One region of the Cellulomonas sp. S1-8 genome, then DNA from elsewhere that is predicted to be linked to it. Evidence: predicted binding sites of a transcription regulator. Region 1 holds the regulator's gene; the other holds the start of a gene.
The links. Region 1 encodes LexA, which represses DNA repair genes until DNA is damaged. Its sites were predicted from a motif close to TCGAACANNTGTTCGA; they were not measured.
Positions count from the first base shown of each region.

Region 2: uvrA (excinuclease ABC subunit UvrA) is a predicted target of LexA. The motif match lies at 12,348-12,363, and genes of this name have one in related genera.

Region 1 is NZ_CP110806.1:1,884,214-1,900,272, forward strand. It holds gene OKX07_RS08395 (aspartate:alanine exchanger family transporter) at 1-1,533, shown strand, start outside; gene OKX07_RS08400 (YbjN domain-containing protein) at 1,538-2,059, opposite strand; gene OKX07_RS08405 (YbjN domain-containing protein) at 2,056-2,640, opposite strand; gene OKX07_RS08410 (hypothetical protein) at 2,719-3,495, shown strand; gene miaA (tRNA (adenosine(37)-N6)-dimethylallyltransferase MiaA) at 3,492-4,448, shown strand; gene dapF (diaminopimelate epimerase) at 4,445-5,440, shown strand; gene OKX07_RS08425 (MFS transporter) at 5,721-7,262, opposite strand; gene OKX07_RS08430 (class I SAM-dependent methyltransferase) at 7,259-7,876, opposite strand; gene hflX (GTPase HflX) at 7,986-9,503, shown strand; gene OKX07_RS08440 (ATP-dependent DNA helicase) at 9,532-11,733, shown strand; gene OKX07_RS08445 (L-lactate dehydrogenase) at 11,810-12,814, shown strand; gene lexA (transcriptional repressor LexA) at 12,842-13,507, opposite strand; gene OKX07_RS08455 (LysM peptidoglycan-binding domain-containing protein) at 13,979-14,386, shown strand; gene nrdR (transcriptional regulator NrdR) at 14,496-14,996, shown strand; gene OKX07_RS08465 (DUF5302 domain-containing protein) at 15,101-15,289, shown strand; gene serA (phosphoglycerate dehydrogenase) at 15,363-16,059, opposite strand, start outside.
Region 2 is NZ_CP110806.1:2,328,624-2,344,682, reverse strand. It holds gene OKX07_RS10520 (ABC transporter ATP-binding protein) at 1-784, shown strand, start outside; gene OKX07_RS10515 (6-phosphofructokinase) at 985-2,010, shown strand; gene rpsA (30S ribosomal protein S1) at 2,176-3,669, shown strand; gene coaE (dephospho-CoA kinase) at 3,817-4,446, shown strand; gene OKX07_RS10500 (hypothetical protein) at 4,624-5,070, shown strand; gene uvrB (excinuclease ABC subunit UvrB) at 5,165-7,270, shown strand; gene OKX07_RS10490 (VOC family protein) at 7,306-7,743, shown strand; gene OKX07_RS10485 (TerC family protein) at 7,939-9,000, shown strand; gene OKX07_RS10480 (TerC family protein) at 8,997-9,989, shown strand; gene OKX07_RS10475 (YciI family protein) at 10,041-10,331, opposite strand; gene OKX07_RS10470 (glycoside hydrolase family 15 protein) at 10,328-12,253, opposite strand; gene uvrA (excinuclease ABC subunit UvrA) at 12,407-15,268, shown strand; gene OKX07_RS10460 (OsmC family protein) at 15,277-15,786, opposite strand; gene uvrC (excinuclease ABC subunit UvrC) at 15,887-16,059, shown strand, end outside.

The DNA.
Region 1 (16,059 bases):
ATCGGCGTGGGCTCCGCCATCGGCCACGTCAAGGTCCGCGGCGTCGGGCTCGGCGCAGCGGCCGTCCTGTTCCTCGCGATCGGGCTGTCGGCCTGGGCTTCGTCGTACGGCGTCGACCTGGAGATCACCGAGGCGCTCGGCACCCTCGGGCTCACGCTGTTCACGTTCTGCGTCGGCATCGTCTCGGGTGCGACGTTCTTCTCGTCGCTGCGCCGCAGCCTCGCGCCGATCCTCGCCATGGCGGGGGTGCTCGTGCTCGGCGCCGTGGTCGCGGTGGGCGCGGGACGCGTGCTGGGGCTCGACAGCGCCGTCGTCGCCGGCGCCTGGGCCGGCGCCGTGACCAACACGCCCGCCCTCGCGGCCGCGCGCGACGCCGCGGGCGACGACGCCGGCCCGACCATCGGGTACGCGGTGACCTACCTGTTCGGCGTCGTGGGCATGCTGGTGGCCGTGTCCGCCGCGCTGCGCCACCGGGACCGCGACACCGACGCGCCGCCGGTGCTGGTCAACCGCACGGTCCGGGTCGAGGTCACCGGCAACCCCAGCGTGCAGGACCTCGAGCACCGGCATGCCGATCGCATCAAGTTCTCGCGCGTCCGCCGCGGCGAGGAGTCGCCGATCCGCACGGCGGACGACGCGGACCTCCTGCTCCTCGACGACCTCGTGACCGTCGTCGGCCCGGCCGAGGACGTCGACGCGGTCACGCGCGAGCTGGGCCACACGTCGTCGCACCGGCTGGAGGCCGACCGTCTCTACCTCGACGTGCGTCGGGTCACGGTGTCCACGCAGCAGGCCGCGGGCCACACGATCGCCGAGCTGGACCTGCTGCACCGCTTTGGGGCGACGATCTCCCGCGTGCGCCGGGGTGACGTCGACGTCGTCGCCACGGACGACTTCCAGCTGCAGCTCGGGGACCGGGTCCGCGTCATCGCACCGCGCGAGCGCATGGTCGAGGTCTCGACGTGGTTCGGCGACTCGTCGCGCGGGCTCTCGGACATCACGCCCGTCGTGCTGGGGCTCGGCATGGCCGCCGGGATCCTCGTGGGGTCCGTCGCGTTCCCCGTGCCGGGCCGGCTCTTCTCGATCGGCTCGGCCGCGGGCACCCTGCTGGTGGGCCTGGTCCTGGGTCGGGTGGGACGGATCGGCCCCGTGGTCACGGCGATGCCCTACACGGCAGCCCAGGCGATCGCCGAGCTCGGCCTGCTCATGTTCCTCGCGCAGGCGGGTACGCGTGCGGGCGCGCAGATCGGGGCCGCCTTCACCTCGGGGGACTGGCTGCGCATCCTCGCGCTCGGCGTGCTCGTCACGGGCGTCGTCGCGACCGGCCTGTACGTCGTCATGCGCCGCATGTTCCACATCGGCGGCACGCGGCTGTCCGGCCTCATGGGCGGCGCGCAGACGCAGCCGGCCGTCCTGGCGTTCGCGAACGCGCGCACCGGGTACGACGCGCGCGTGGCGCTGGGCTACGCGCTGGTCTACCCGGCGGCGATGATCACCAAGATCGTGCTGGGCCAGGTGCTCGGCGGCCTGTGAGGCGTCAGTTGTCGGGCACGTCCGGCGGCGGCGCGCCGTCGCCCGGCACGATCGGGTCGAGCGCGGCGAACAGCTGCACCCCGGTCCCCAGCCCGCACGCCAGGAGCTGCGCGAGCTGCACGTCGGTCACGCCGGGCTCCAGGTCCGCCGACACCTCGGCGTACACCGCGAGTGCGCCCTCCTCCTCGCGGACGTAGGCCTTCGGCCAGATGCGCTCGCGGTTCCAGTCGTTGACGGCGAGCGCGAGCGCGCGCCGCTGCGCGATCGGCATCGACCGGTGCCAGCGACCGCGGACCTGCAGGATCTCCTGCTGGTCACCCAGGAGCAGGAACCAGAAACGGCTGCCGTCCCAGGTGCCGGTGAGGTCCCCGTCGTCGTCGACGACGAACCGGTAGCCCCGTCCCAGCAGGTAGTCCGCGACGCGGTCGCGCGTCAGGGGGCGCGGCGGCTCGTCGTCCAGGGGGCGGCCCTTGGTCGGCTTCGGCAGCCCCCCGAGGACGCGCAGGAGCCACCCCGGGGTGCTCACGGTGCCGCTCCCGCCGGGTCGGGGTACCGCTCGTCGAGGGCGTCGAACAGCATGCTGCCGGTCGACAGGCCGCAGAACAGGATCTGGCTGAGCTGGGCGTCGGTCGCACCGTGCTCGAGGTCGGTCGCGACCTCCGCGACGACGTGGACGCGCCCGTTGTCACGCACGCGCACGTAGGCCTTGGGCCAGATGCGCTCGGCGTTCCACTCGTTGCACAGGTCGAGCACCTCCTCCAGCCGTTCGATCGCCAGCTCGCGGTGCCACTGCCCGCGGACCTGCAGGATCTCGGCCTGCTCCCCGAACAGGAAGAAGTAGAACAGGCGTCCGCGCCACAGCCCGCCGAGGTCCCCGTCGTTGTCGATGAAGTACGAGAACTGGTTCTCCGACATCCACGACGCGATCCGGGCGGGGGACACGCCGGTCGGGAACGTCGTCGCGTGCTCCGCCGTGCCGAGCTCGCGGACCAGCAGCTCGGCGACGCGGTCGTGCAGCTCGAGGTCGTCGACGGGGGTGCCGGCGGCCTCGGGCGCCGGGCGAGCGGTGGACCACCACCGGTGCGCACGTCGACGGAGCCAGCCCATGGGCCGACCCTACCCGCCGGGACCGACGCTCCGCCGAGCCGGACGGGCGACCCCCGCCGCTCGGGTTACCGTCGGTCCGTGCTCGCCGCCGCTGCTCTGGTCCCGGACACCGTCCTGCTGCTGCCCGGCGTCGCGGGTGCCGCGTCGGGTGCTCCGGCGCTCGTCGCGCTGCGGTCGGCGGCGGCCGACGCGGTGGTGCGCGCCATGACGTCCGCCGACCGGGTGGTGGTCGTCGCACCGGTCCGCGCGGGCGGGGCGGACCGGGCGGTGGTCGGCGTGCTGCACCTCGGTGCCGCCGCGGTCGGCGCCCCTGACCACCTGCTGGGAGCGCGAGTGCCCGACGTGCGGCTCCTTCCCGCGCCCGGTGCGCCCGCCCCGGTCGCGGGGTCACCGGCGGCCGGGGGCGTGGTCGGCGTGCGCCTCGCGCTCGACGCCGGTGTGCCGCCCGACCACCTGCACCTCGTCGAGGTGGGCCCTGGCCCCGTGGCGGCCCTGCGGGCGGTGGGCGCGTCGACGACGGCCGCCGGGCGGACCGCGCTGGTCGTCGTCGGCTCGGGGTCGGCCCGGCACGGCGCGGCCGCCCCACAACCGCCCGACGACCGCGCCGCCGCGTTCGACGCGGACCTGCAGGCCGCCCTGGCGACGGGGGGCGCTGCGGCACGTGACGCGCTCGCGGGGCTCGACCCGACGCTCGCCGCCGCGCTCGCCGTCACGGGCTGGGCGCCGTGGCAGGTCCTCGTCGGGGCGGTCGACGCGGCCGGCCCCCGCGAGGCCCTGGGGGCCCCGGACGTGCGGCACGCGACCGTGTGGCACGGCGCCGCCCACGCGGTCGTCGAGTGGTGGGTCGCGTCGTGAGCCTCGTCGTCGCGCTCGTCGGCCCCACGGCGACCGGCAAGTCGGACCTCGCGCTCGCGCTCGCCGCGGCGCTGGGCGCCGAGGTCGTCAACACCGACGCGATGCAGCTGTACCGGGGCATGGACGTCGGCACCGCCAAGCTCGCGCCGGCCGAGCGCCGCGGCGTGCCCCACCACCTGCTCGACGTGCTCGACCCGCAGCAGGAGGCCTCGGTCGCCGACTACCAGGAGCTCGGGCGCGCCGTGCTCGCCGAGCTCGCCTCGCGTGACGTGCGGGCCGTCGCGGTGGGCGGCTCGGGGCTCTACGTGCGCGCGCTGCTCGACCGCATGGAGTTCCCGGGCACCGACCCGCAGCTGCGGGCCGCGCTCGAGGAGCGTGTGGAGGCCGAGGGTGCGCGTGCCCTGCACGCCGAGCTCGCGGCGGTCGACCCCGTCGCTGCCGAGGGCATCGGACCGCGCAACGCGCGACGTGTCGTGCGTGCCCTGGAGGTCGTCGCGCTCACCGGTCGCCCGTACTCTGCGAGCCTGCCGAGCCACGTGTACGAGGTGCCGGCGCTGCAGATCGGGCTGGACTGCGACCGCGGCGTGCTCGACGAGCGGATCGAGCTCCGCGTCGCACGGATGTGGGACGGCGGCCTGCTCGACGAGGTCGCGCGGCTCGCGACGTCCGGGCTGGGGCGCACGGCGTCCCGCGCCGTCGGGTACGCGCAGGCGCTCGCGCAGCTGGGGGGCGAGCTCGACGCCGAGGCGGCACGCGCCGCCACGGCCGCCGGGACGCGCCGGCTCGCGCGCAAGCAGATGGGCTGGTTCGGCCGCGACCCCCGCGTGCACTGGCTCGACGCGCAGGACCCGGACCTCGTCGCGCGCGCGCTCGACCTCGTGGCCGCCGCCGACGCCGACCGGCTCCCGCCACCCGACGTGCGCGGCCCCGTCCGCCGTACGCTGGGGTCGTGACCGCGCCGACCGCCCCGACGTCCGCGACGACCGCCGCCCCGACCCCGGCGACCCCCGCTCCCGAGCCCCGCGCCGGGCTGCTCGCCGTCACCAAGGGCCACGGCACGCAGAACGACTTCGTGCTCGTCGACGACCGCTCCGGCGACCTCGACCTGACCCCCGGCCTCGTGCAGCTGCTGTGCGACCGCCGCGCGGGCGTCGGCGGGGACGGCGTGATCCGCCTCGTGGCGACGGTCCTGGTCCCCGACGCGCCGGACGACGCGCGGTCGAGCACGTGGTTCATGGACTACCGCAACGCCGACGGCTCGACCGCGCAGATGTGCGGCAACGGCGTCCGGGTCTTCGCGCGGTACGCGCAGCGGCTGGGGCTGTGGGACCCGACGGCCGGGCCCCTCGTCGTCGGCACCCGCGCAGGCGTGCGCACCGTGACGACCACCACCCCCGACGTCGGTCACGGCCCCTGGTTCTCCGTCGGCATGGGGACCGTCCTGCTGCCCGCCGGGACGGCCGCGCTCGCCGACGGCGGCGACGCGCAGGTCGACGTCACGGGCCTGACCGTCACGCGCCCGGGGCTGTCCGTCGACGTCGGCAACCCGCACACCGTCGTCGTGCTCGCGCAGGAGGCCGACCTCGAGCGCGCCGACCTCACGGTCGCGCCCGACGTCCGGCCCGTGCCCGTGGACGGCACCAACGTCGAGCTGGTCGTGCCGCTCGGCGAGCAGGTCTCCGCGGACGGGACCGTCGTCGGCCGGCTGCGGATGCGCGTGCACGAGCGCGGCGTGGGGGAGACCCGGTCGTGCGGCACGGGTGCGGTCGCCGCGGCCGCTGCCGTGCGTGCCTGGGGCGGCGCCCAGGCACCCGGCGTGTGGCTGGTGGACGTCCCCGGCGGCACCGTGCGCGTCACGCTGCGCCCCGACGGGCACGCCGAGCTGGCCGGCCCGGCGGTCCTGGTCGCCGACGTGCGTGTCGACGTCGACGCGCTGACGGCGTGAACGCCGCCCTCACCCTCACGCACCACGACCTCGGTGCGCCGCTGGGCGAGCGCGCCACCCTGCTGCAGGTCTCGACCGCCTTCTGCGCCCCCTGCCGCACCACGCGCCGCGTCCTGGCCCGGGTCGCCGACGCGGTGCCGGGGGTCAGCCACGTCGAGGTCGACGTGGCCGACGCCCCGGAGCTGGCGGCGACGCTCGAGATCGTCGCGACGCCGACGGTCGTCGTGCTCGACGCGGCCGGCGTCGTCGTGGTGCGGGCGCAGGGCGTGCCGACGGCCCGTCAGGTGGTCGGCGCGCTCGCCGGCGTGGTGCCCGTGGACCCCGCGACGGGTGCGACCGCGGCGGGGGTCGCGGGTCGGTCCTCGTCCGCCGACGGCACGCGGGGACGCTCGGTCGGCGGGACACCGACGCGCGCTGCCACGAGCGCGGCGCCGAGCGCGAGGACGGCCGTGAGCGTGAACGCGGCGACGAACGGGCCCGCACCGCGGTAGCCCTCGGCGCCGCCCGCGGCGACGAACACGACGCCGGTCAGCGCGAGCGCGAGGGCTGCGCCCACCGAGTCGGCGATCGAGTTGGCGGCGCTGTTGCGGCCCTGGTCCTGCGGGGCCGACCAGCCCAGGAGCAGGACGTTGAGGCGCGACGAGCCCAGGCCCATGCCGGCGCCGCACGCGGTCCAGGCGGTCACGACGACCCACGCGGGCAGGCCGAGCGCGGTGGCGGCCGCGGACCCCGAGACGCCGAGCAGGACGAGCGCCGTGCCCGTGCGCACCGCCGTCCGGCTGCGCAGCCGCGGGCCGAGGCGCCCCTGGACGACGGAGGCGGCCGACCACGCGAGCGCGGCGGTCGACAGCCCGAGCCCGCTGGCGGTGGTGCCCCAGCCGTCGCGGTCGACGAGCAGGTACGGCACGTAGACCTGCGCCCCGAAGAAGGCACCGGAGAGCAGCGCACGGGTCGTGATGACGCTCGGCAGGCCCGGCCGGGCGCGCAGCGAGCCGCGCGGCAGCAGCGGGCGCGCGGCGGCCACGGCCCCGAGGGCGGCCGCGACGGCGAGCAGGTGCGACCAGGGCGCGGGCAGCGGGGCCGCGAGGTTGAGCGCGAGGACCGCTGCGGCGACGAGCACCGCCCACGCGACGCGTCGGCGGGCGTCGTCGGGACGCGGGTCGTCCGGGGCGGCGGGGGCCGGTGCCGCGTCGTCGGTGCGCTCGCCGGGGTCGCGGCGCGCCGCCGGGCCGAGCCCGCGGACCGCGCCCAGCAGCGGGACGGCCGCGGGCACCACGAGCACCGCGACCCCGAGGAACACCCACCGCCACCCGGCCAGGTCGGCGACGAGACCGGCGACGGCCGGGCCGACGATCGACGGCAGCACCCACGCCGTCGAGAACCAGGCGAAGACCCGCGGGTGGAGCACCGCGGGGTAGGTGCGCGCGACCGTGACGAGGAGCGTCACGTTGACGACCCCGCCGCCGAGCCCCTGCGCCAGCCGCCCGGCGACGAGCACGGGCATCGTCGTCGCGAGACCCGCGACGACGAGCCCCACGACGAACAGCACGGTCCCGGCGGCGAACGGTGCGCCCGGGCCCCGGCGGTCGGACCACGCGCCGGCCACCACCATGCCGACGACGCCCGTGGCGAGCGGGCCGGCGAACGCGAACGCGTACAGCGCGCGCCCGTCCAGCAGGTCGGCGACCCCGGGCATGACCGTCGTCACCGCGAACGACTCGAAGGCGACGAGCACGACGAGCGCGAACATCGCGAGCGCGATCGTGCGGCGCGCCCGCCACATGGCGTCCGGTGAGGCGTCCTGCGGCGTGGCGAGGGTCACGGCGCGACCCGCAGCACGCGGAACCCCTTGGCGCTCGCCTCGCGCACCGCGCGGTGCCCGGCCTGGTCGGTCAGCCAGCGCTGCAGCGGGTCGGCGCCGAGGTGCCGACCCACGACGAGCCACGCCTCGCCGTCAGGGGTCAGGCGCGGCAGCCAGTGCGTCAGGAGCGCCTGCAGGGCGGGCTTGCCGATCCGGACGGGCGGGTTCGACCACGCGGTGGCGAACCGCACGTCGTCGGGGACGTCGTCGGGGGTGGCCGCGACGACGTTGGTCAGGCCGAGGCGCGCGGCGTTGCGACGCACGAGGTCCAGCGCACGCTCGTTGACGTCGACGGCCCAGACCCGCGCGTCGGGCGAGAGCAGGGCGAGCGTCAGCGCGACCGGCCCCCAGCCGCAGCCCAGGTCCAGCAGGTCGCCCGCGGCGGGCGGCGCGGGGACGGTGCGGAGCAGCACCTGCGTGCCGAGGTCGACGTGGTCGGGGGAGAACACCCCGCCGGCCGTCTCGACCTGCACGTCGCGGCCCGCGAGGTGCACGCGCAGCGTCCGCCGCTGCTCCGCGGAGGCCGGACGGGCCGTGAAGTAGTGCTCGCCGTGCTGCTCGTCGGTGCCGCTCACCCGCCGAGGTTAACGGTGCGCGCGCCGTGAGCCCGCAGCGAAATCCTTCGCGGGTGTCGTACGTGCGTGCGATCCTGGGCGGAGCAGACCGGCCGACGAGAGGACCCGCGTGGACGACCGACAGCACACCACCGACGAGGCGCCCGCGGCGCCGGTGCGCAGCGCGCAGGAGGTGGCCGACGACGTCGTCGCGCGCGTGCTCGCCCGGGCGGGGACCGCGGTGCAGGCCGGGGGGACGTCCCACACGGCGTTCGACGGCGACCAGCTCGACCTGGAGGAGCGCACGTCGCTGCGCCGGATCAGCGGTCTGTCGACCGAGCTCCAGGACGTCACCGAGGTCGAGTACCGCCAGCTGCGCCTGGAGCGGGTCGTGCTCGTCGGCCTGTGGGGCTCGGGCACGGCCGACGACGCGGAGAACTCCCTGCGTGAGCTGGCCGCGCTCGCCGAGACGGCGGGCTCCGAGGTGCTCGACGGGCTCCTGCAGCGTCGCCGCACACCGGACCCGGGCACATTCCTCGGCTCGGGCAAGGCCGCCGAGCTCGCGACGGTCGTGGCGGCCGTCGGGGCGGACACCGTCGTGGTCGACGGGGAGCTCGCGCCGTCCCAGCGCCGCTCGCTGGAGGACATCGTCAAGGTCAAGGTCGTCGACCGGACCGCACTGATCCTCGACATCTTCGCTCAGCACGCCAAGTCCCGTGAGGGCAAGGCCCAGGTCGAGCTCGCCCAGCTCGAGTACCTGCTGCCGCGCCTGCGCGGGTGGGGCGAGTCGATGAGCCGCCAGGCCGGTGGCCAGGTCGGCGGCGCGGGTGCGGGCATGGGCTCGCGCGGACCCGGTGAGACGAAGATCGAGCTCGACCGGCGCCGCATCCGCAACCGGATGGCCAAGCTGCGCCGCGAGATCGCGGCGATGGCGCCCGCCCGGGCGACCAAGCGCGCGTCACGGGAGCGCCACGCGATCCCGTCGGTCGCGATCGCCGGGTACACCAACGCGGGCAAGTCCTCGCTGCTCAACCGGCTCACGCACGCGGGGGTGCTGGTCGAGAACGCGCTGTTCGCGACCCTCGACCCCACCGTGCGTCGCGCCGAGGCGGCCGACGGTCGCGTCTACACGCTCGCCGACACGGTCGGGTTCGTGCGCCACCTGCCGCACCAGCTGGTCGAGGCCTTCCGCTCCACCCTCGAGGAGGTGGCCGCCGCCGACCTCATCCTGCACGTGGTCGACGCCGCGCACCCCGACCCCGAGGGTCAGATCGCGGCCGTGCGCCACGTCTTCGCCGACATCCCGGGGGCGATGGACGTCCCCGAGATCATCGTGCTGAACAAGGCCGACCTGGCCTCCCCGGAGGCGGTGGCACGCCTGCGCTCGCGCGAGGTGCACTCGATCGTCGTGTCCGCCCGCACCGGCGAGGGCATCGCGGAGCTGAGCGCGCTCATCGCGGACCAGCTGCCGCGGCCCGGGGTCGAGGTCGACGTCCTGGTGCCCTACGACCGCGGCGACCTCGTCAGCCGGGTGCACGAGCACGGCGACATCGACCACGAGGAGCACACGGCCACGGGCACGCTGCTGCGCGCACGCGTCGACGCGGGTCTCGCAGCCGAGCTCGAGGCGGCCGCCGACGCGTCCTGACGCCCGGGGGCCCGACTACGCTGTCGCGGTGCCTGAGCCCGATGCCCCGACGTCCCAGGACGTCGACGCCGGCGCCCGCGGGGCCCACGCAGCGGCCGAGGTCGACGAGCTGCTCGACCTCGCGGTCGGGGCGCTCGGCGGGGGGCGGCGCGACGGGCAGCACACGATGGCCCAGGCGGTCGCCGACGCGTTGCGCACCGGTGAGCACCTGCTGGTCCAGGCGGGCACCGGCACCGGCAAGTCGCTCGGTTACCTCGTGCCGGCCGTCCGGCACGCCGTGCAGACGGACGAGCGCGTGGTCGTCTCGACGGCGACGCTGGCCCTGCAGCGCCAGGTCCTGACGCGCGACCTGCCGCTGGTGACGACCGCGCTCGCCTCGCGCCTGCCGCGGCAGGCGAAGATCGCGCTGCTCAAGGGCTGGCACAACTACCTGTGCGTGCACAAGGTCGCCGGCGGCTACCCGTCCGACGACCAGGGCACGCTGTTCGACGTGCCGGAGCGGCCTGGTGCGGCCGAGCACCCGCCCGTCGCCGAGGACGGCGACTCCGTCCGCGAGTCGCTCGGCGAGCAGGTCGTGCGGGCACGGGAGTGGGCCGCGGAGACGTCGTCGGGCGACCGCGACGACCTCGTCCCCGGAGTCACCGACCGCGCGTGGCGGCAGGTGTCCGTGACGGCCATGGAGTGCCTGGGCGGGGTGTGCCCCATGCTCGCCGAGTGCTTCCCCGAGGCGGCCCGGGCGCGCTCGCGCGAGGCGGACGTCGTCGTCACCAACCACGCGATGCTCGGCATCGCCGCGGCCGGCTCGCCGGGGGTGCTGCCCGAGCACCAGGTGCTCGTGGTGGACGAGGCGCACGAGCTGGCCGACCGCGTCACCGCCCAGGCGACCGCCGAGCTGTCCCTCCCGACGGTCGAGCAGGCCGCCCGGCTCGCCCGGCGCCACGGCGGCGTGCCGACCACCGACCTCGACACGGCGGGCCAGCACCTCGTGAGCGTCATCGTGCCGTTGCCCGAGGGCCGGTTCCCGCGCGGCCTGCCGCAGGACGTGCGCCTGGCCGTCGCGGCCGTCCGGGACGCGGCCAGGACCCTGCTGACGGCCCTGAAGCCCGAGTCCGGGTCCCGCGACGGCGGGGACGGCGGCCGCAAGATGGCCATGTCGGCGATGCTCGCGCTGTTCGAGGTCGCGGAGCGGATGGCCGCCGACCCCGAGCAGAACGCCTCGACGGTCCTGTGGTGCGCGCGTGGGGAGGACCGGCGCGGCATGACCACGACGCGGCTGCACGCGGCGCCCCTCGCCGTCGCCGGCCTGGTGCGCACCCACCTGCTCACCGGGCGCACCGCGGTGCTGACGTCGGCCACGTTGGCGCTGGGCGGGTCGTTCGACCCCGCGGCGCGCTCGGTCGGGCTCGCGGTGCGGCCGGACGCGGCACCCGTCGGACCGACGGCGCTCGCCGCCACGAGCTTCCCCGACGCCGACGCCGCCGGACCAGGTGCGGGTGGCACGGTGAGCCCGGCCGCCACGACGACGCCCGCCGGTCGGGCGGTCTCCCGCGACGAGCCCCCGCGCTGGCGCGGGCTCGACGTCGGGAGCCCGTTCGACTACCCGCGGCAGGGGATCTGCTACGTCGCCCGTCGCCTGCCACCCCCGGGCCGCGAGCCAGCGACCGAGGCCCAGCTGGACGAGATCGCGACCCTCGTCGAGGCCGCCGGCGGACGCACCCTCGGGCTGTTCACGTCCCGCCGCGCGGCGACCGTCGCTGCGGAGGCGATGCGTGAGCGGCTCGACGTGCCGGTGCTCCTGCAGGGCGACGACCAGCTGCCGACGCTCGTCGCGCAGTTCGCCGCCGACGAGCCGACCTGCCTGTTCGGGACCCTCTCCCTGTGGCAGGGCGTCGACGTCCCGGGTGCGGCGTGCCGGCTGGTCGTCATCGACCGGATCCCGTTCCCGCGCCCGGACGACCCGGTGCGCTCGGCGCGGTCGGACGCCGTGGCGGCCGCCGGGGGCAACGGGTTCATGTCGGTGTCGGCGACGCACGCGGCGCTCCTCCTGGCCCAGGGCGCAGGACGCCTCGTGCGCTCGGGCGAGGACCGCGGCGTCGTCGCCGTGCTGGACCCGCGCCTGGCCACTGCGCGCTACGGCGAGTACCTGCAGCGCTCGATGCCGCCGCTGTGGCGCACCACGGACCGCGACGTCGTGGTGGCCGCGCTGCGCCGCCTCGCCGGTTCGGACTAGCCTCAGGGCGGGCGCGCCGGACCGGGCAGGCGCTCCCGCGCCTGCACGTCCATGCCCGTGACGAGGGGAAACGACCATGGTCGATGCCACCGGGGGGGACGGCCTGCCTGCCGTCCCGACGCCTTCCGTACCGCGCCGCACGTCGAAGCTGGGGATCGTCGGGGCGGGCGCCGTGGGGTCGACGATGGCCTACGCCGCGCTGATGCGCGGTGCCGCGCGCACGGTCGCGCTCCTCGACGTCAACCGCGCCAAGGTCGACGCCGAGGTGCTCGACCTGTCGCACGGCATCCAGTTCATGTCGATGGCGGAGGTGGTCGGCTCCGACGACGTGTCGGTCATGGCCGACTGCGACGTCGTGATGTTCACCGCGGGTGCCAAGCAGAAGCCGGGTCAGTCGCGCGTGGACCTCGCCGAGGCGACGATCTCGCTCGTGCGCAAGGTCCTGCCCGGCATCGTCGAGGTCGCGCCGAACGCCGTGTACGTCATGGTGACGAATCCCGTCGACGTCGTCACGTACGCCGCCCTGAAGATCTCCGGGCTCGCGCCGTCCCAGCTGTTCGGGTCCGGCACGGTGCTGGACTCCTCGCGCCTGCGGTACCTCATCGCGCGGCACACCGGCGTCGCGGTGCAGAACGTCCACGCGTACATCGCGGGCGAGCACGGGGACACCGAGCTGCCGCTGTGGAGCTCGGCGACGATCGGTGCGGTCCCGGTGCTCGAGTGGGAGGGGACCGGGGGCAGCGGCGCGCTGACGCGCGAGGTGCGCGACTCGATCGCCCGGGAGGTCGTCGAGTCGGCGTACCGCATCATCGAGGGCAAGGGCGCGACCAACTACGCGATCGCGCTGGCGGGGTCGCGCATCATCGAGGCCGTGCTCAAGGACGAGCGGCGCATCCTGCCGGTGTCCTCGCTCCTCGACGGCTACCTCGGGATGTCCGACGTGTGCCTGAGCGTGCCCTCGATCGTCGGGTCGTCGGGCGTGCTGGAGCGGCTGGAGGTGCCGATGTCGTCCGACGAGATCGCCGGCATGCGGCGCTCGGCGGACGCGGTGCGCTCGGTCGCCCGCCGCTTCGGCTTCTGACGGGCGACGTCGTCGGCGTCCTGCGGCCTACAGGCTGCGCAGGACGCTGACGACCCGACCCAGCACGGTCGCCTCGTCGCCGTCGATGGGCGCGTACGCCGCGTTGTGGGGCAGGAGCCACACGTGCCCGTCGGTGCGCTTGAGCGTCTTGACCGTGGCCTCGCCGTCGATCATCGCCGCGACGATCTGACCGTTCTCCGCCACCGGCTGGCGACGCACGACCACCCAGTCGCCGTCGCAGATGGCGGCGTCGATCATCGAGTCGCCGACGACCTTGAGCAGGAAGAGCTCGCCCTCGCCGACGAGCTGCCGGGGGAGCGGGAAGACGTCCTCGACGACCTGGTCGGCGAGGATGGGCCCACCGGCGGCGATGCGGCCGACGACGGGCACGTAGGACGGCGTCGGGGCGCTGTCGCGCTCGGGCGCGTCCGGGTCGAACGACGACGCGGCGGGCCCGCCGGCCCAGGGTGAGACGGTGCGGGCGTCGTCGGGCTGCACGACCTCGATCGCCCGGGGGCGGTGGGGGTCGCGGCGCAGGTAGCCCTTGCGCTCGAGCGCGGTGAGCTGGTGCTTGACGCTGGACGGGCTCGTGAGCCCGACCGCGTCGCCGATCTCCCGCATGCTCGGCGGGTAGCCACGCTGCTCGACCGACGCGCGGACCGTCTCCAGGATGAGCCGCTGGCGGGTCGTCAGCCCGTCGCCCGGGACCTCGTCGACCGCGACGGGCGCGGTCGGCGCGGGCGCGGGCCGTCGGGGGGCCTGCGTCGTCGAGCCGTCGTGCACGTCCACTGCGCCTCCTGCTGTCGGTCCGGCACCGGCCCCGCTGCGGGGCCCGCGCACGACGGTCCCCCTGCCGCCCACACCCCCGGGAGGGCTCCGACGCGGACGTCCGGCCTGGTCAGGCCGATGTCACGCGTCGAGCACCGGTGCGCCGCGGACGGCGTGGCCGGTGCGATGTCAGTGGTCGGTGGTGCACTCGTCGCAGGGCTCACCCTAGGGGCGCAGGGTGGTCGGATCAAACATCTGTTCGAGCGTGTCTCGACGGATGTCGGTGGCGTCTGATAGAAATCGTACAGACGTTCGACGAACACACGTTCGACTGACGCGGTCCCGACGAGCACCAGGTCGGGCAGGGTCGGGCGACGACGAGGAGAGGGACGCGACATGAGCGCGATGGCGATCGCACCGGCGATGCCCGGTGCCGCACGAGCCGGTTCGGCACGCACCGTGGCGCCGCGGCCCCGGTCGGGGCGCTCCGGCGAGGCATCGCCGCAGCCCGCTCGATCGGAGGCGCCCTTGCGGCTGACGGCCCGTGGCCGGGTGGTCGTCTGGGCCCTCGGGCTCGTGCTCGCCGGTGGCGCGGCCGCGGCTGCGCAGGCGGACGGTCCGGCAGCGGGGACGCAGGTGCAGCGGGTGGTCGTGGCGCCCGGCGACACCCTGTGGGGCATCGCGGCGGACGTCGCATCGCCGCACGAGGACGTGCGTGACGTCGTGCTGCAGCTCATCGCGCTCAACGAGCTGCCGTCGGGCGGGTTGCAGGCGGGTCAGACGATCGTCGTGCCCGCGGCGTGAGCGAGCGGCGACGCGTTGTTGCGGCGACGCGCGTGGAGGCCTAGCGTCACGTGCGTCCGGGCGGCGCCGCTGCCGAGGGCGCCATCCCAGGCATGCCGAGAGGTCCGCTGTGCACTGTCCCTTCTGCCGGCATCCCGACTCCCGCGTCGTCGACTCGCGCACCTCCGACGACGGCTCCTCGATCCGGCGCCGGCGCCAGTGCCCGAGCTGCCAGCGGAGGTTCACCACCGTCGAGACCGCGAGCCTGTCGGTCGTCAAGCGGTCCGGGGCCACCGAGCCGTTCAGCCGCGAGAAGATCGCCAACGGCGTCCGCAAGGCCTGCCAGGGGCGTCCGGTGAGCGAGGACGACCTGGCGCTCCTGGCGCAGAAGGTCGAGGAGAGCCTGCGCACCGCCGGCTCGGCCGAGATCGACGCCTACGAGATCGGCCTGGCGATCCTGGGTCCGCTGCGCGAGCTCGACGAGGTGGCCTACCTCCGCTTCGCGAGCGTCTACCAGGCGTTCGACTCGCTCGAGGACTTCGAGAGCGCGATCTCCGGGCTGCGCGCCGGACACGCCGACGGCGAGGGCGCCGCGGGCGGTCCCGACGCGGCACCCGCCCCGGCGCCCTGACGCCTGCCCGACGCGCCCGGGAGGCTATGGGCTGGCTTTCGCGGCCCGCGTCGACCACGCTGGTGGGGCTCGGCGACCACGTCGGGCGAGCGGAGGACGATCACATGACGCAGGACGACCAGCCGTCGGCGGTGAGCGACGAGGCCAAGGAGAAGTTCCGGGCCGCGCTCGAGCGCAAGAAGGCACAGGCGCACCCCACGGCAGACGGCAGCCGCAACACCGGTGCGGTCCACGGTGCGGAGACGGCGGGGCCGACCCAGCGCCGGTTCCAGCGCAAGTCGGGCTCGGCCTGACAGGCACGAGCAGGGAGCACGCACGCGGGGCCGGGCAGCAGCGCTGCCCGGCCCCGCGCGTGCGTCCGGCGTCCTAGTCGAGCAGGCGCAGGCGCAGCGACTCGGGACGCCCGGCGAGGACGTCGACGACCGCCGCGTCGACCTGGGCCGAGACGTCGGTGACGACGTAGCCCAGCTCGCCGCGCGTCGCGAGGAGCTGGCCCTCGATGTTGACGCCGTGCTCCGCGAGGGTGGCGTTGATCGTCGCCAGCACGCCGGGCACGTTGCGGTGCAGGTAGGCGATGCGGTGGGCGTCGGGACGCTGGGCCAGGGCCAGGTTCGGCAGGTTGACCGACAGGTTGGTCGACCCGGTCGCCAGGTAGTCGCGCACCTTGTTCGCGACGAACTGGCCGATCGCCTCCTGCGCCTCCTCGGTCGAGCCGCCGGTGTGGGGCGTGAGGATGACGTTCGGCAGCCCGCGCAGCTCGGACTCGAACGGGTCGCCCTTGCGCTTGGGCTCCACGGGGAAGACGTCGACGGCGGCGCCCGCGACCTGGCCGGACAGCACCGCGTCCCGCAGCGCGGCGTAGTCGACGACGAACCCGCGCGACAGGTTGAGGAAGATCGAGCCGGGCCGCATCCGGGCGATCTGCTTCGCACCGAACATGCCGGCGTTCCCGGCGCGGCCGTCCACGTGCAGGGTGACGATGTCCGCGGTCTCCAGCAGCTCGTCCAGCGTGCTCATGCGGCGCGCGTTGCCCAGCGCCAGCTTCTCGGAGGAGTCGTAGAAC
Region 2 (16,059 bases), 440 kb from region 1:
CGTGACGAAGGTCTTCCCGATCCGGGGTCGCGGGCTGCTCGGGCGGTCGAGCGTCTTCACCGCGGTCGACGACGTCAGCTTCGTCGTCCCACGCGGCCGGACGCTCGCCGTCGTGGGGGAGTCCGGGTCGGGCAAGTCCACCGTCGCGCGCATGATGCTCGACCTCCTGCGTCCGACGTCGGGGACCATCCGGTTCGACGGTGAGGACGTCACCCAGCACGACCGGGCCGGTGAGGTCGCGTTCCGGCGTCGCGTGCAGCCGATCTTCCAGGACCCGTTCGCGTCGCTGGACCCGCTGTTCACGGTGTACCGGACCGTGGAGGAGCCGTTGCGGGCGCACGGGCTCGGCGACCGCACGCAGCGCCACGCCCGTGTCCGCGAGCTCCTGGACCAGGTGGCGCTGCCCGCAGGGCTCCTGGGTCGGTACCCGGCCGAGCTCTCCGGTGGTCAGCGCCAGCGCGTCGCGATCGCGCGGGCGCTCGCGCTCGAGCCGGAGCTCGTGGTCTGCGACGAGGCGGTGTCGGCGCTCGACGTCATCGTCCAGGCGCAGGTCCTGCGGCTCCTGGCCGACCTGCAGGACGGCCTCGGGCTGACGTACCTGTTCATCAGCCACGACCTGGCCGTGGTGCGGCAGATCGCCGACGAGGTGTGCGTCATGCAGGCTGGTCGCATCGTCGAGCAGGGCACGGTCGACGAGGTCTTCGACACGCCGCGCACCGACTACACGCGCACCCTGCTGGACGCGATCCCCGGCCGGGACCTCGACCTGGGCCGGCCCGCCTGACGGTCGGCTCACCGGCGCACCGTCCGGCCACCGTCCGGTCGCCGACCCGTCACGCACCGGTCGCCGTCCGGTACGCCGCGACGGGACCGAAGGCACGTCCCCGGGCTCCGGGCGTCGGTAGGGTGGCCCGGGCGCTGCGTCGGAGCGCGCCCGGCCCCCTGACGTCCCGGGGGTGACCCCTGCGAACGAGGAGCTCCAGCGTGCGAGTCGGTCTGCTGACGGGCGGCGGCGACGTGCCCGGCCTGAACGCCGCGATCCGAGCGGTCGTCAAGCGCGGCGAGGGGACGCACGGGCACTCCATCATCGGGTTCCGCAACGGCTGGAAGGGCGTCGTCGACGGCGACGTCATGCCGCTGACCCGCCAGCACATCCGCAACGTCCTGCCGACGGGCGGCACGCTCCTGGGCACGGCCCGGTACCACCCGCACGCGTCGGACGGCGGCCTGGACGCGGCGCTGGCGACGCTCGAGGCGGAGCGCATCGAGGCCCTCATCTGCATCGGCGGGGACGGCACCCTCAACGCCGCGAGCAAGGTGGCCGAGGCCGGCGTCAAGGTCGTCGGCATCCCCAAGACGATCGACAACGACGTCTGGGGCACGGACGCCTCGATCGGCTTCGACACGGCCGTGGGCATCGCCACCGAGGCGATCGACCGCATCCACACCACGGCCGAGTCGCACAACCGCGTGATGGTCGTCGAGGTGATGGGTCGGCACGCGGGCTGGATCGCCGTGACGTCGGGCATCGCGGGCGGTGCCGAGCTCGTGCTGGCCCCCGAGGAGCCCTTCGACATCGAACGCATCGAGCGGTTCCTCAAGCACCGCCACCGTGCGCACGCGAGCTTCTCGATCGTCGTCGTCGCCGAGGGCGCCGTGCCGGCCGAGGGCACGTCGATGCACTACGAGACGCAGGTCGGCAAGTTCGGCGAGATCGTGGCCGGTGCCATCGGCGAGCGGCTCAAGGTCGAGATCGAGCAGCGCACGGGGTTCGACACGCGCGTCACCGTCCTCGGCCACACGCAGCGCGGCGGCATCCCCACGGCCGCGGACCGCATCCTCGCGTCGCGGTTCGGCGTCGCCGCGATGGACGCCGTCACGGCCGGCACCTCGAACGTCATGACGGCGCTGCGCGGCGAGGAGGTCGTCCTGCTGCCCCTCGACGAGGTCGCGGGCAAGGTCAAGTTCGTCCCGCAGGACCTCCTGACGGTGGCGCGCGCGCTGTCCTGACCGTGCCTTTGCCTGCCCCGCCGTCCACCCGATAAGGTGGACGGCGGTGCCGCGCGTCCTCGTCGGGACGAGCCCGTCAGGAGGGCGCGTCGCCACGGCGACACCAACCTGTCCGCATCATCCCTGTCCGCACTACTTCCTGTCCGCATCGGAGCCCACCACTACATGAGCATCTCCACCCCCGCGAAGCCCGCCAGCCCGCAGGTCGCGGTGAACGACATCGGTTCGGCCGAGGACTTCCTCGCAGCCATCGACGCCACCATCAAGTACTTCAACGATGGCGACATCGTCGAGGGCACCATCGTCAAGGTCGACCGCGACGAGGTCCTGCTCGACATCGGTTACAAGACCGAGGGCGTCATCCCGTCCCGCGAGCTGTCCATCAAGCACGACGTGGACCCCGGCGACGTGGTCAAGGTCGGCGACGCGGTCGAGGCCCTGGTCCTCCAGAAGGAGGACAAGGAAGGCCGGCTGATCCTGTCCAAGAAGCGCGCGCAGTACGAGCGCGCCTGGGGCACGATCGAGAAGATCAAGGAAGAGGACGGCGTCGTCACCGGCACCGTCATCGAGGTCGTCAAGGGCGGCCTCATCCTCGACATCGGTCTGCGTGGCTTCCTGCCCGCGTCGCTGGTGGAGATGCGTCGCGTCCGCGACCTCCAGCCGTACGTCGGCAAGGAGATCGAGGCCAAGATCATCGAGCTCGACAAGAACCGCAACAACGTCGTGCTGTCGCGGCGTGCGTGGCTCGAGCAGACGCAGTCCGAGGTCCGCTCGACCTTCCTGCAGACGCTGCAGAAGGGCCAGGTCCGCCCCGGTGTCGTGTCCTCGATCGTCAACTTCGGTGCGTTCGTCGACCTGGGTGGCGTGGACGGGCTCGTCCACGTGTCCGAGCTCTCCTGGAAGCACATCGACCACCCCTCCGAGGTCGTCGAGGTCGGCCAGGAGGTCACCGTCGAGGTGCTCGAGGTCGACTTCGACCGCGAGCGGGTCTCCCTGTCGCTGAAGGCGACGCAGGAGGACCCGTGGCAGGCGTTCGCCCGGACGCACGCCATCGGCCAGGTCGTCCCCGGCAAGGTCACCAAGCTCGTCCCGTTCGGCGCGTTCGTGCGTGTCGAGGACGGCATCGAGGGCCTGGTCCACATCTCGGAGCTGGCCGTGCGCCACGTCGAGATCCCGGAGCAGGTCGTCCAGGTCGGCGGCGACGTGTTCGTCAAGGTCATCGACATCGACCTCGAGCGTCGCCGGATCTCGCTGTCGCTCAAGCAGGCGAACGAGGGCTTCGACCCCGAGTCGGACGACTTCGACCCCGCGCTGTACGGCATGGCGGCGGAGTACGACGACCAGGGCAACTACAAGTACCCGGAGGGCTTCGACTCGACGACGAACGAGTGGCTCGAGGGCTTCGAGACCCAGCGCGAGGCGTGGGAGGCCCAGTACGCGGCCGCTCACGAGCGCTGGGACGCGCACCGCAAGCAGGTCACCGCGGCGGTCCAGGCGGACGCCGAGGCCTCCTCGGCGCCGGACGCCCCGGCCGGGAGCAGCAGCAGCAGCAGCGGCCCCGCGCCGTCGACGTACTCGTCGGCGAGCGACGAGGTCACCGGGACCCTCGCGTCGGACGAGGCGCTCGCCGCCCTGCGCGAGAAGCTCACGGGCAACTGACGCCGGTCGCGGGCCCGCCCGCGACCGCACCACGACGACGGCCGGTCACCCTCGGGTGGCCGGCCGTCGGCGTACCGGGGGCGCCGGCGGCGGGACAGGCACGGCGGCGGGGTCGCGCGGGTCCGCCGCGAGCGCCACGATGGGTCGATGCAGAGGATCGGACTGACCGGAGGGATCGCGGCGGGCAAGTCGGTCGCGGCGCGCAGGTTCGGCGAGCGGGGGGCGGTGGTCGTCGACGCCGACCTGCTCGCGCGCGAGGCGGTGGCGCCGGGCTCCGTCGGGCTCGATGCCGTCGTCGAGGAGTTCGGGCCGGCGGTCCTCGACGCGGCGGGGGAGCTGGACCGGGCGGCGCTCGGCCGCGTCGTGTTCGCCGACCCGCAGGCCCGTGCCCGGCTCGACGCGATCGTGCACCCCGTCGTCCGGCGCCTGTCGGCCGAGCGGGAGGCCGCCGCGGTGGTGCTCGACGCGGGCGCGGTGGTGGTCCACGACATCCCGCTGCTCGTCGAGACCGGGCAGGCCGAGGACTTCCACGTCGTCGTGGTCGTGCACACCCCTGCGGTGCTGCGGGTCGAGCGGCTGGTGCGGCTGCGGGGCATGGACCGCGCGGACGCGGAGGCCCGGGTGGCCGCGCAGGCGCGGGACGAGGAGCGGCTCGCGGTCGCCGACGTCGTCCTGGACGGGGCGGGCAGCGACGAGGACCTGGTGCAGCAGGTCGACGCCCTGTGGGAGCGGCTGGCCGTCGAGCGGGCGGACGAGCGGGCCGCCGACGCCCCCTGATGTGCCCTGCAGGACCTTGGTCCTCCTGACCGGGCTGTCACCTTCGCCTGTTCGGGTGAATTGAACGCGTGTCCACACAAGGAGTACCGTTCAGTAGCCGATCACTCTGATGGACGCGCGAGCAGCGTGTCCTGGGGTCGCGTCGGGCGGCCCCCAGGCAACGCAGCCGGAGGAACAATGGCGCTCCAGTCGGTCAGCAGTGGGTGGGAGGCGCGCCCGCTGCAGTCCAAGGCATCGATGTCGGTCGCCTCCGGCGCCCTGTCCGCGACCCAGGCGCTGGACCTGGTCACCACCGCAGCGGCGGCCGTGGAGGACGAGAGCGGCTGGCTGAAGGTCGGGGAGCGCAGCGCCAACAAGGTGTCCGTGTCCATCCGTGACATGACACGCGAGAGCACGGACCCCGTCCTGTTCTTCGACGTCGAGGTCGACCGTGCGGTCGGCCGCATCACCGTGCGCACGATGATCACGAGCTACGCGGTGAAGTCGGGCGGGATGAGCGGGCTCCTCCCCATGGCCAAGCGCAAGATCTCCGGCTTCAACGCCTACCGCGGGTTCATGGACCGGTACAGCAAGATGCTGTCGCAGGCGGACCCCGGCGCGTACGTGTCCTTCAGCGGGGACTGACCGGAGCGTCGCGCCGTTCGCGTCGTCGTTACCCCACGGGGGCCGGCCGGGGTGACGCCGGGTCGTTGTCGGTGGTCGGACGTACGGTGTCCCCATGCGCCCCGTCACCGACCTGCAGCGGACCGTCGCGCCGTTCGAGGTGATCTCCGAGTACACCCCCAGCGGCGACCAGCCGGCGGCGATCGCCGAGCTGGCCGAGCGTGTGCTCGCCGGTGAGAAGGACGTCGTGCTCCTGGGCGCGACCGGCACGGGCAAGTCCGCGACGACGGCCTGGCTCATCGAGAAGCTGCAGCGGCCGACGCTGGTCATGGCGCCCAACAAGACCCTCGCCGCGCAGCTCGCGACCGAGTTCCGTGAGCTCATGCCGAACAACGCGGTCGAGTACTTCGTGTCGTACTACGACTACTACCAGCCCGAGGCGTACATCGCGCAGTCGGACACCTACATCGAGAAGGACTCCTCGATCAACGAGGAGGTCGAGCGGCTGCGGCACTCCGCGACGAGCTCGTTGCTCACGCGGCGCGACGTCATCGTCGTGTCGTCGGTCTCCTGCATCTACGGCCTGGGCACGCCGCAGGAGTACGTCGACCGGATGGTCACGCTGGCGGTCGGCGACCGGATGGACCGCGACCAGCTGCTGCGCCGGTTCGTGACCATGCAGTACACGCGCAACGACATGGCCTTCACCCGCGGCACCTTCCGGGTGCGCGGCGACACGGTCGAGATCATCCCGGTGTACGAGGAGCTCGCGGTCCGCATCGAGTTCTTCGGCGACGAGATCGAGGCGATCGCGACGCTGCACCCCCTGACGGGTGACGTCGTGCGCACCGAGCAGCAGATGCACGTGTTCCCGGCGACCCACTACGTCGCCGGCCCCGAGCGCATGGAGCGCGCGATCACCGGCATCGAGGCGGAGCTGGAGCAGCGGCTCGCCGAGCTCGAGCAGCAGAACAAGCTCCTCGAGGCGCAGCGGCTGCAGATGCGCACCACGTACGACATCGAGATGATGCGCCAGATCGGCTCCTGCTCGGGCATCGAGAACTACTCCCGCCACATCGACGGACGGTCGCCCGGCTCCGCCCCGAACACCCTGATCGACTACTTCCCTGAGGACTTCCTGCTCGTCATCGACGAGTCGCACGTGACGGTCCCGCAGATCGGCGCGATGTTCGAGGGCGACATGTCCCGCAAGCGGGCGCTCGTCGACCACGGGTTCCGCCTGCCCAGCGCGGTGGACAACCGGCCGCTGCGGTGGGAGGAGTTCGTCGAGCGGATCGGGCAGACGGTGTACCTGTCCGCGACCCCGGGCGACTACGAGCTGTCGATGTCCGACGGGGTCGTCGAGCAGATCATCCGGCCGACCGGCCTGGTCGACCCGCAGGTCCTGGTCAAGCCCACCACGGGGCAGATCGACGACCTGCTGGGGGAGATCCGGGACCGCGTCGAGCGCGACGAGCGCGTCCTGGTCACGACGCTGACGAAGAAGATGTCCGAGGACCTGACCGACTACCTCCTGGAGAAGGACGTGCGGGTGCGCTACCTGCACTCCGAGGTCGACACCCTGCGCCGCGTCGAGCTCCTGCGCGAGCTGCGGCTGGGGGAGTACGACGTCCTGGTCGGCATCAACCTGCTGCGCGAGGGCCTCGACCTGCCGGAGGTCTCGCTCGTCGCGATCCTCGACGCCGACAAGCAGGGCTTCCTGCGGTCGGGCAAGTCGCTGATCCAGACGATCGGCCGGGCCGCCCGCAACGTCTCGGGGCAGGTCCACATGTACGCGGACACGGTGACCCCGGCCATGCGGCAGGCGCTCGACGAGACCGAGCGCCGTCGCGACCGGCAGATCGCGTACAACCTCGAGCACGGCGTCGACCCGCAGCCGCTGCGCAAGCGGATCGGCGACATCACCGAGATGCTCGCGCGCGAGGACGCGGACACCGCCGAGCTGCTGGGCGGCGCCGGTCGGCAGTCGAGCCGCGGCAAGGCGCCGGTCCCGGGTCTGGGCTCGCGCCCCGTACCCCACGACGAGCGCACGCGTCTCGCCGGTGCGGCGGCGCACGACCTGGCCGACCTGATCCAGCAGCTGAGCGACCAGATGCACGCAGCCGCCGGCGAGCTCCAGTTCGAGCTGGCGGCGCGCCTGCGCGACGAGATCTCCGGACTGAAGCGCGAGCTGCGCCAGATGCAGTCCGCGACCGCCTGACGCCTCGCGGCACCCGACCCACCACGGAGGACCCCATGGACCGGCGCCTGCAGATCGTGATGGACGCCCACGACCCGCGCGCGGTCGGGGACTTCTGGGCACACGTGCTGGGCTACGTGCAGGACCCGCCACCCGAGGGGTTCGCCACCTGGGAGGACACGCTGCGCGCGTGGGGCCTGCCCGAGGACCGGTGGAACGACGCGTACGCGATCGTCGACCCCGACGGCCGCGGCCCCCGGCTCTTCCTGCAGAAGGTGCCCGAGGCCAAGGCGGGCAAGAACCGGCTGCACCTGGACGTCGGCCTGCCCGGGACCGCGGGGCACGGCGGACCTCCGGACCGACCCGCGATCCGTGCGCGGGCGGGCGAGCTCGAGGCCCTGGGCGCCACCCGGGTCAAGGAGTTCGACGACGCGCAGCAGGGGTACTGGATCGTCATGCAGGACCCCGAGGGCAACGAGTTCTGCCTGGTCTGACCCCGCGCTCCCGCGCGTCGTCACTTATAGTTCTCGGCGGAGGGGAGTACTCCCCACGACGTCATCGTCATCACGGTCGCCAGCGTTGCCGGCCCGGTGGCGTCGGCCGCGCGCTCGATCCCGCACCTGCCACGGTGCTGCGCCGGCGGAAGAGACCTCCGGTCATCAGTCGTTTCCCGATGCGGAGGTCTGTTCGTGGATGTACCTGTCTGGGTGTGGGCGGTCACCGTCGGCGTCATCGTGCTCATGCTGGCGATCGACTACGTCGGGCACGTGCGGTCGCCGCACGAGCCGACGCTGCGTGAGTCGACGTGGTGGTCCGCCGGCTACGTCGGTGTCGCGCTCGTCTTCGGCGTCATCGTGTGGGCCGTGTGGGGCTCGACGTACGGCGCGGAGTACTTCGCCGGCTACGTGACCGAGAAGAGCCTGTCGGTCGACAACCTGTTCGTGTTCGTCCTGATCATGGCGAGCTTCCGCGTCCCGCGGCTCTACCAGCAGAAGGTGCTGCTCATCGGCATCACGATCGCGCTCGTGCTGCGGACGGTGTTCATCCTCGTCGGCGCCGCGATGATCGAGAACCTGTCGTGGATCTTCTACGTCTTCGGTGCGTTCCTGCTGTACACCGCCTGGACCCAGATCAAGGCGGGCGGCGAGGACAGCGAGGAGTACCACGAGAACCCGGTGCTGCGCTGGACGCGTCGGGTGTTCCCGACGACCGAGGACTACGTCGGCGACAAGATGATCGTGCGCGTGGACGGCACGCGGTTCATCACCCCGATGCTCATCGTCATGATCGCGATCGGCACGGCCGACATCATCTTCGCGGTCGACTCGATCCCGGCGATCTTCGGGCTCACCCAGGAGACCTACCTGGTGTTCACGGCCAACGCGTTCTCGCTGCTCGGCCTGCGCCAGCTGTTCTTCCTCATCGACGGCCTGCTCGACAAGCTCGTGTACCTGTCCTACGGCCTGGGCGTCATCCTCGGCTTCATCGGCATCAAGCTGCTCATCCACGCGCTGCACACCAACGAGGTGGGCTTCATCAACGGTGGTGAGCACGTCACCGCCATCCCCGAGATCGGCACGTGGCTCTCCCTCGGCGTCATCGTCGGCACGCTCGCCGTGACGACGATCCTGTCGCTGCGCCGCACCCGCAAGGACGAGGCGGCGAGCGCGCTCGAGGAGGCCCGCGCGGCGTCCCTGGGCCTGGCCGCTGACCCGGACGGCGAGCCCGGGGTGGGCGACCGCCGACCGTGACGCACGAGCTCCCGGTCGCGTTCCAGGCGGCCTCGTTCGTCGCCGTCGTGGCGATCCTGCTGCTCGACCTGGCGATCGTGCGCCGCCGTCCGCACGTCCCGTCGGTGCGGGAGAGCGTTACGTGGGTGCTCGCCTACGTGGGGCTCGCGCTCGCGTTCGCCGGCCTGCTGGCGGTCGTGGGCGGTCCCGCACCGGCGGGGGAGTTCGTCGCGGGGTGGCTGACCGAGTACAGCCTGTCGGTCGACAACCTCTTCGTCTTCCTGCTCATCATGTCGAGCTTCGCGGTGCCGCGGGAGCAGCAGCAGCGCGTGCTGATGGTGGGGATCATCCTCGCGCTCGTGCTGCGCGGCGGCTTCATCCTCGCGGGCGCCGCGATCATCGAGCGCTACACCTGGGTGTTCTACGTGTTCGGGGCATTCCTGGTGTGGACGGCCGTGCGGCTCGTCCGCGAGGGGGTGGGTGGCGCCGACGAGGCGTACGAGGAGAACGCGCTCGTGCGCGCGGTGCGTCGTGTGCTGCCCATGTCCCCGACGTACGACGGGGGCAACGTCCGCACCGTGCACGACGGGCGCCGGGTGTTCACGCCCCTCGTCGTCGTCTTCGTCGCGATCGGCACCACCGACGTGCTGTTCGCGTTCGACTCGATCCCCGCGATCTTCGGCCTCACGCACGACCCGTTCATCGTCTTCACGGCGAACGTCTTCGCACTGATGGGGCTCCGGCAGCTCTACTTCCTGCTCGGCGGGCTGCTCGACCGGCTGGTCTACCTGCCGTACGGCCTGGCCGCGATCCTGGCGTTCATCGGCGGCAAGCTCGTCCTCGAGGCGCTCGCGACCAACTCGCTCGGCTTCCTCAACGGCGGCGAGCCGGTCGCCTGGGCGCCTGAGGTGCCCACGTGGGTGTCGCTCGCCGTCATCGCGGGCGCGCTGGGGGTGGCGACGGTCGCGAGCCTGGCGCGCACGTCACGCGGCGCCGCGCCGACGCACTAGCAGCCGCGCCGACGCGCTGAGCCGGCGACGGACCGCGTCCGGCCCGGCCGGTCAGACCGTCGTCGACCAGGGGCCGAGGACCAGGTCCCACGCGCGCACCTCGGTCCGGGCGACGAGCCCTTCGCGGGCGAACGGGTCCTGGGCGAGCAGGGCACGCACGCCGTCCTCGTCGGCCGCGCGCAGGACGAGCAGCGCCCCGGGCTCGCCGCCGGCGAAGGGTCCCGAGCCGAGCAGCACGCCCGCCTCCACCTGACCGGCGAGCCAGGCCCGGTGCTCGGGGCGGAACGTGTCGCGGACCTCGGCCCGCTCGTCGTAGCTGTAGCGGACGGCGAAGATGCTCACGGGGTCATCCTGCCGGAGTCCAGGGGCTGGGTGCCGCTCGCCGCGGCGGCGCGCTGCACCGCCAGGTCGTGGCTGTGCACGGCGCGCACGAGTGCGAGGTGCGACAGCGCCTGCGGCACGTTCCCCACCATGCGTCGCGCGTGCGGGTCGTACTGCTCGGCGAGCATGCCGACGTCGTTGGCCAGCGGGACCAGGGTGTCGAGCACCTGCGTCGCGCCGTCGACGTCCCCCTGCCGCGCGAGCGCGTCGGCGAGCCAGAACGAGCAGGCGAGGAACGGTGCCTCCTCGCCTGCCAGGCCGTCGTCCGTGCGATCGGTCCGGTACCGCAGCAGCAGACCGGGTGCGACCTCCAGCTCCGCACGGATGGCCGCGAGCGTGCCGCGGGCGTGGCGCCCGTCCGCCGGCACGAACCCGACCTGCACGAGCTGCAGCAGCGAGGCATCGGTGTGGCGCGCCCCGTCGTGCTGCACGAACGTCCCGAGCTCCTCGGACCAGCCGTGCTCGAAGACGTGGTCCCGGATCTCCGCGCGCACCCGGCGCCAGCGGTCCACCGGGCCGGTCATGCCGTACCGCTCGACGGCGTCGATCGCGCGGTCGAGGGCGGCCCAGGCCATGACCTTCGAGTGCGTGAAGTGCCGCGGTTCCCCGCGCACCTCCCAGATCCCACGGTCCGGCTCCCGCCAGGACTCGGCCAGGTCGTCGACGAGCAGGCGTTGCAACGACCACGAGCCCGCCGTCTCGTGCAGCCCCGCGTCGCGCGCCATCGCCAGCGCCGACATCACCTCGCCCAGCACGTCGTGCTGGACCTGGTCGACCGCCCCGTTGCCGAGGCGCACGGGCCGCGAGCCCGCGTACCCGGGCAGGTGGTCGAGGTGGGACTCGGGCAGGCGTCGCCCGCCGTCGATGCGGTACATGATCTGCAGGTCCTTGGGGTCGCCCGCGACGGCACGCTCGAGCCAGTCCCGCCACTGCGTCGCCTCGTCGCGGAAGCCCTGCTCGAGCAGCGCCTCCAGCGTGAGCGCGGCGTCCCGCAGCCAGCAGTACCGGTAGTCCCAGTTGCGCTCGCCGCCGAAGGTCTCGGGCAGCGACGTCGTCGGGGCGGCGACGATGCCGCCGGTCGTCACGTCGGTGAGCAGGCGCAGGACGAGCAGCGAGCGGACGACGGCCTCCCGGTACGGACCGTCGTAGACGCAGTCGCGGGCCCACAGGCCCCACGCGATCGCCGTCGCGTCGAGCCGGTCGGGCACGGTCAGGCGCGGCGGGACAGGCTCCCAGGAGCGCACCCACGTCAGCGCGAGCTCGACGCTCTGACCGGCCCGCAACGTGAAGCGGTCGCGGTGCCGGTGGCCGTCCCCGCTCGGCAGGCGGTCACCGCGCAGGACGAGCGAGTCCGGGCCGGCGATCGCGCGGATCGTGTCGGACCCCTCGGGGTCCGTCTCGTAGCGGACCCACGGCACGATCGCGCCGTACCCGAAGCGCACCACCCACTCGTGCTCGACCTCCACCTCGCCCTCCGTGCACTCCAGTCGCCGCACGAGGTCCGCGCGGCCGTCGCGCAGCGGCATCGCCTCCGTCGCCACCGCGGTGCCACGCTGCGTGCGGTAGGTGGTCTCGAGGACGAACGAGTCCCCGCGGTACCGGCGGGTCACCTCGGTGGGGTCGCGCACCGTCAGCAGCCAGCGGCCGTGCTCGGGGGTGCCCAGCAGCGCGGCGAAGCACGCGTCGGAGTCGAACCGGGGCAGGCACATCCAGTCGACCGAGCCGTGCCGGGACACCAGCGCGGCCGTGTGCCCGTCCCCGAGGACGGCATAGTCCTCGATCGGGACCTGGCAGCCGAGCAGGCCCGGGGGTGCCGCGGGGCCTGCGGTGGGGGTGTCGGGGGTGGCAGGGACGTCGGGCGGGAGGGCAGGGGGCGCATTCATCGCCCCCAGCATGGCCCGGGCGCGGTGACGCCGCCCGCCGGCGGCTCCACCACGGGGCGACGACGAGTGACGACGGGCAGCGACGCGCGTCACGTCGAACACGTGTGCGATTGTCGGTGGCCGCACGTAGACTCGTCGGCTGTGACCTCACCTCTGTCCGACCGACTCGTGGTCCGCGGCGCCCGGGAGCACAACCTCCGCAACGTCGACGTCGACCTGCCCCGTGACGCCCTCATCGCGTTCACCGGTCTGTCCGGCTCCGGCAAGTCGTCCCTGGCGTTCGACACGATCTTCGCCGAGGGTCAGCGCCGCTACGTCGAGTCGCTCTCGGCGTACGCGCGGCAGTTCCTCGGCCAGATGGACAAGCCGGACGTCGACTTCATCGAGGGCCTGTCGCCCGCCGTGTCGATCGACCAGAAGTCGACCAACCGCAACCCGCGGTCCACGGTCGGCACGATCACCGAGGTCTACGACTACCTGCGCCTCCTGTTCGCGCGGGCCGGCACGCAGCACTGCCCGGTGTGCGGCGAGCGTGTGACCGCGCAGACCCCGCAGCAGATCGTCGACCGGCTCCTCGAGCTGCCCGAGGGCACCCGCTACCAGGTGCTCGCACCGGTCGTGCGCGGCCGCAAGGGGGAGTACGCCGACCTGTTCCGCGAGCTGCAGGCCAAGGGCTTCTCGCGCGCCCGCGTCGACGGTGAGGTCGTGCAGCTCGCGACGCCGCCGACGCTGGAGAAGAAGCTCAAGCACGACATCGAGGTCGTCGTCGACCGCCTCGTCTCGCGCGAGGGCGTGCAGCGCCGGCTCACAGACTCCGTCGAGACCGCCCTCGGGCTCGCGGGCGGGCTGCTCGTCGTCGAGCTCGTCGACGCGGAGACCGACGACCCGCAGCGCGAACGCCGCTTCTCGGAGAACCGCGCCTGCCCCAACGACCACGTCCTGACGCTCGACGAGATCGAGCCGCGCACGTTCTCGTTCAACGCCCCCTACGGTGCGTGCCCCGAGTGCACCGGCATCGGCTCGCGCCTCGAGGTGGACCCCGAGCTCGTGGTCCCCGACGACGAGCTCTCGCTCGCGCAGGGCGCGATCGCCCCGTGGGCGCAGACGTCGTCGGAGTACTTCCAGCGCGTCCTGACGGCGCTCGCGGGCGACCTCGGCTTCGCCATGGACACGCCCTGGCGGGCGCTGCCGCAGCGGGCACGCGACGCGGTGCTGCACGGGCAGGACCACGAGGTGCGGGTCCGCTACAAGAACCGGTGGGGGCGCGAGCGCCAGTACTCGACCGGGTTCGAGGGCGTCATGACGTTCCTCCACCGGCGGCACACCGAGACGGACTCGGAGTGGAGCAAGGAGAAGTACGAGGCGTTCATGCGCGAGGTGCCGTGCCCGGTCTGCCAGGGTGCGCGACTCAAGCCCGAGGTGCTGGCCGTCAAGGTGGGCGGCCGGTCCATCGCCGAGGTCTGCGACCTGCCGATCGACGAGGCACGCGCGTTCATCGACCAGCTCGAGCTCGGTGAGCGCGAGCGTGCGATCGCCGCTCAGGTGGTCAAGGAGATCCAGGCGCGCCTGGGCTTCCTGCTCGACGTCGGCCTCGACTACCTGTCGCTGATGCGACCCGCCGCGACGCTGTCCGGCGGGGAGGCCCAGCGGATCCGCCTCGCGACGCAGATCGGGTCGGGGCTCGTCGGGGTGCTGTACGTGCTCGACGAGCCGTCGATCGGCCTGCACCAGCGCGACAACCGCCGGCTGATCGACACCCTGACCCGCCTGCGCGACCTGGGCAACACGCTCATCGTCGTCGAGCACGACGAGGACACCATCCGGATGGCGGACTGGATCGTCGACATCGGCCCGGGCGCGGGCGAGCACGGGGGTCGGGTCGTGCACTCGGGCGACCTCGCCGGGCTGCTGGCCTCGACCGAGTCGGTGACCGGGGCGTACCTGTCGGGCCGTCGCACGATCCCCATGCCGGCGCAGCGTCGGCCCGTCGACAAGTCCCGCCAGGTCACGGTCGTCGGCGCGCGCGAGAACAACCTGCAGGGCATCGACGTGTCGTTCCCGCTCGGCGTGCTCACGGCCGTCACGGGCGTGTCGGGGTCCGGCAAGTCGACGCTGGTCAACTCGATCCTCTACACGGTGATGGCGAACGAGCTCAACGGCGCCCGTCAGGTCGCCGGCCGGCACCGGCGCGTCACCGGCCTCGACCAGCTCGACAAGGTCGTGCACGTCGACCAGGGCCCGATCGGCCGGACGCCAAGGTCCAACCCCGCGACGTACACCGGCGTGTGGGACCACGTCCGCAAGCTGTTCGCGGAGACCACGGAGGCCAAGGTGCGCGGCTACACGCCGGGGCGCTTCTCCTTCAACGTCAAGGGCGGGCGCTGCGAGGCGTGCTCGGGCGACGGCACGCTGAAGATCGAGATGAACTTCCTCCCGGACGTCTACGTCCCGTGCGAGGTGTGCCACGGCGCGCGGTACAACCGCGAGACGCTCGAGGTGCACTTCAAGGGCAAGACGGTCGCCGACGTGCTGGCGATGCCGATCGAGGAGGCCGCGGAGTTCTTCGCCGCCGTCCCCGCGATCGCCCGGCACCTGCGCACGCTCGCGGACGTCGGCCTGGGGTACGTGCGGCTCGGGCAGCCCGCGCCGACGCTGTCCGGCGGCGAGGCGCAGCGCGTCAAGCTCGCAGCCGAGCTGCAGCGACGCTCGACCGGGCGGACGGCCTACGTGCTCGACGAGCCGACCACGGGCCTGCACTTCGAGGACATCCGCAAGCTCCTCGGCGTCCTGCAGTCGCTGGTCGACAAGGGCAACACCGTGCTGGTGATCGAGCACAACCTCGACGTCATCAAGAACGCCGACTGGGTCGTCGACATGGGCCCGGAGGGCGGGTCGGGCGGTGGCACGGTCGTCGCGGAGGGCACCCCCGAGCACGTCGCGACGGTGCCCCAGAGCCACACGGGCCGCTTCCTCGCCGAGGCGCTCGCTCCCGAGCGCGCCGCGGTGCCCGCCTGACTGCCGGGTCAGACCCCGGTCTGGTCGCGCAGCACCGGTGCCGGCTCGACGCGCACCGGGAAGTTCACCGACCGCGCGATGAAGCAGTGCTCGTGCGCGCGGTGGTGCAGCCCGGCCAGGAGTGCGTCGTCCACGGGTGTCCCGTCGGCGAGGGCGACGGTCCGCACGGTCACGCGGGGACGCAGGACGACGTCCGTGAACTGTCCCTGCCCCGCCGCCTCGATCCGCATCGTCCCCGATGCGGCGTCGGCGTACCCGACGACGACGACCCCGGCGGCGGCGGCCAGGTGCAGGAACCACAGCATGTGGCACTGCGACAGGGAGCCGACGAGCAGGTCCTCCGGCGCCCACCGGTCCGGGTCGCCGCGGAAGCCCGGGTCCGACGTCCCGGCCAGCGGCGGCTTGGCCCCCGAGGTGAGGGTGTGATCACGCCCGTACGAGGTGTACGTCGTCGTCCCGGAGTCGCCGGCGCCCGTCCAGGCGAGGTCCACCGAGTACTGGTGCAGGAGCTGTGCCATGCACCGACCCTAGTGGCGCCGGTCACACCTGCAGGCGCGCGCGCCGCGGCCGGGTCGCGTGCGCGCCCGGCTGTCGGTCCCCGGACCTAGGCTCGGACGCATGGCCGACCCCGCGACGTACCGACCGGCGCCCGGTGAGATCCCGGACGCCCCCGGCGTCTACCGGTTCTGCGACGAGCACGGTCGCGTCGTCTACGTCGGCAAGGCCAAGAGCCTGCGCAACCGGCTGAACAGCTACTTCCAGGACATCGGCGGGCTGCACCCGCGCACGCA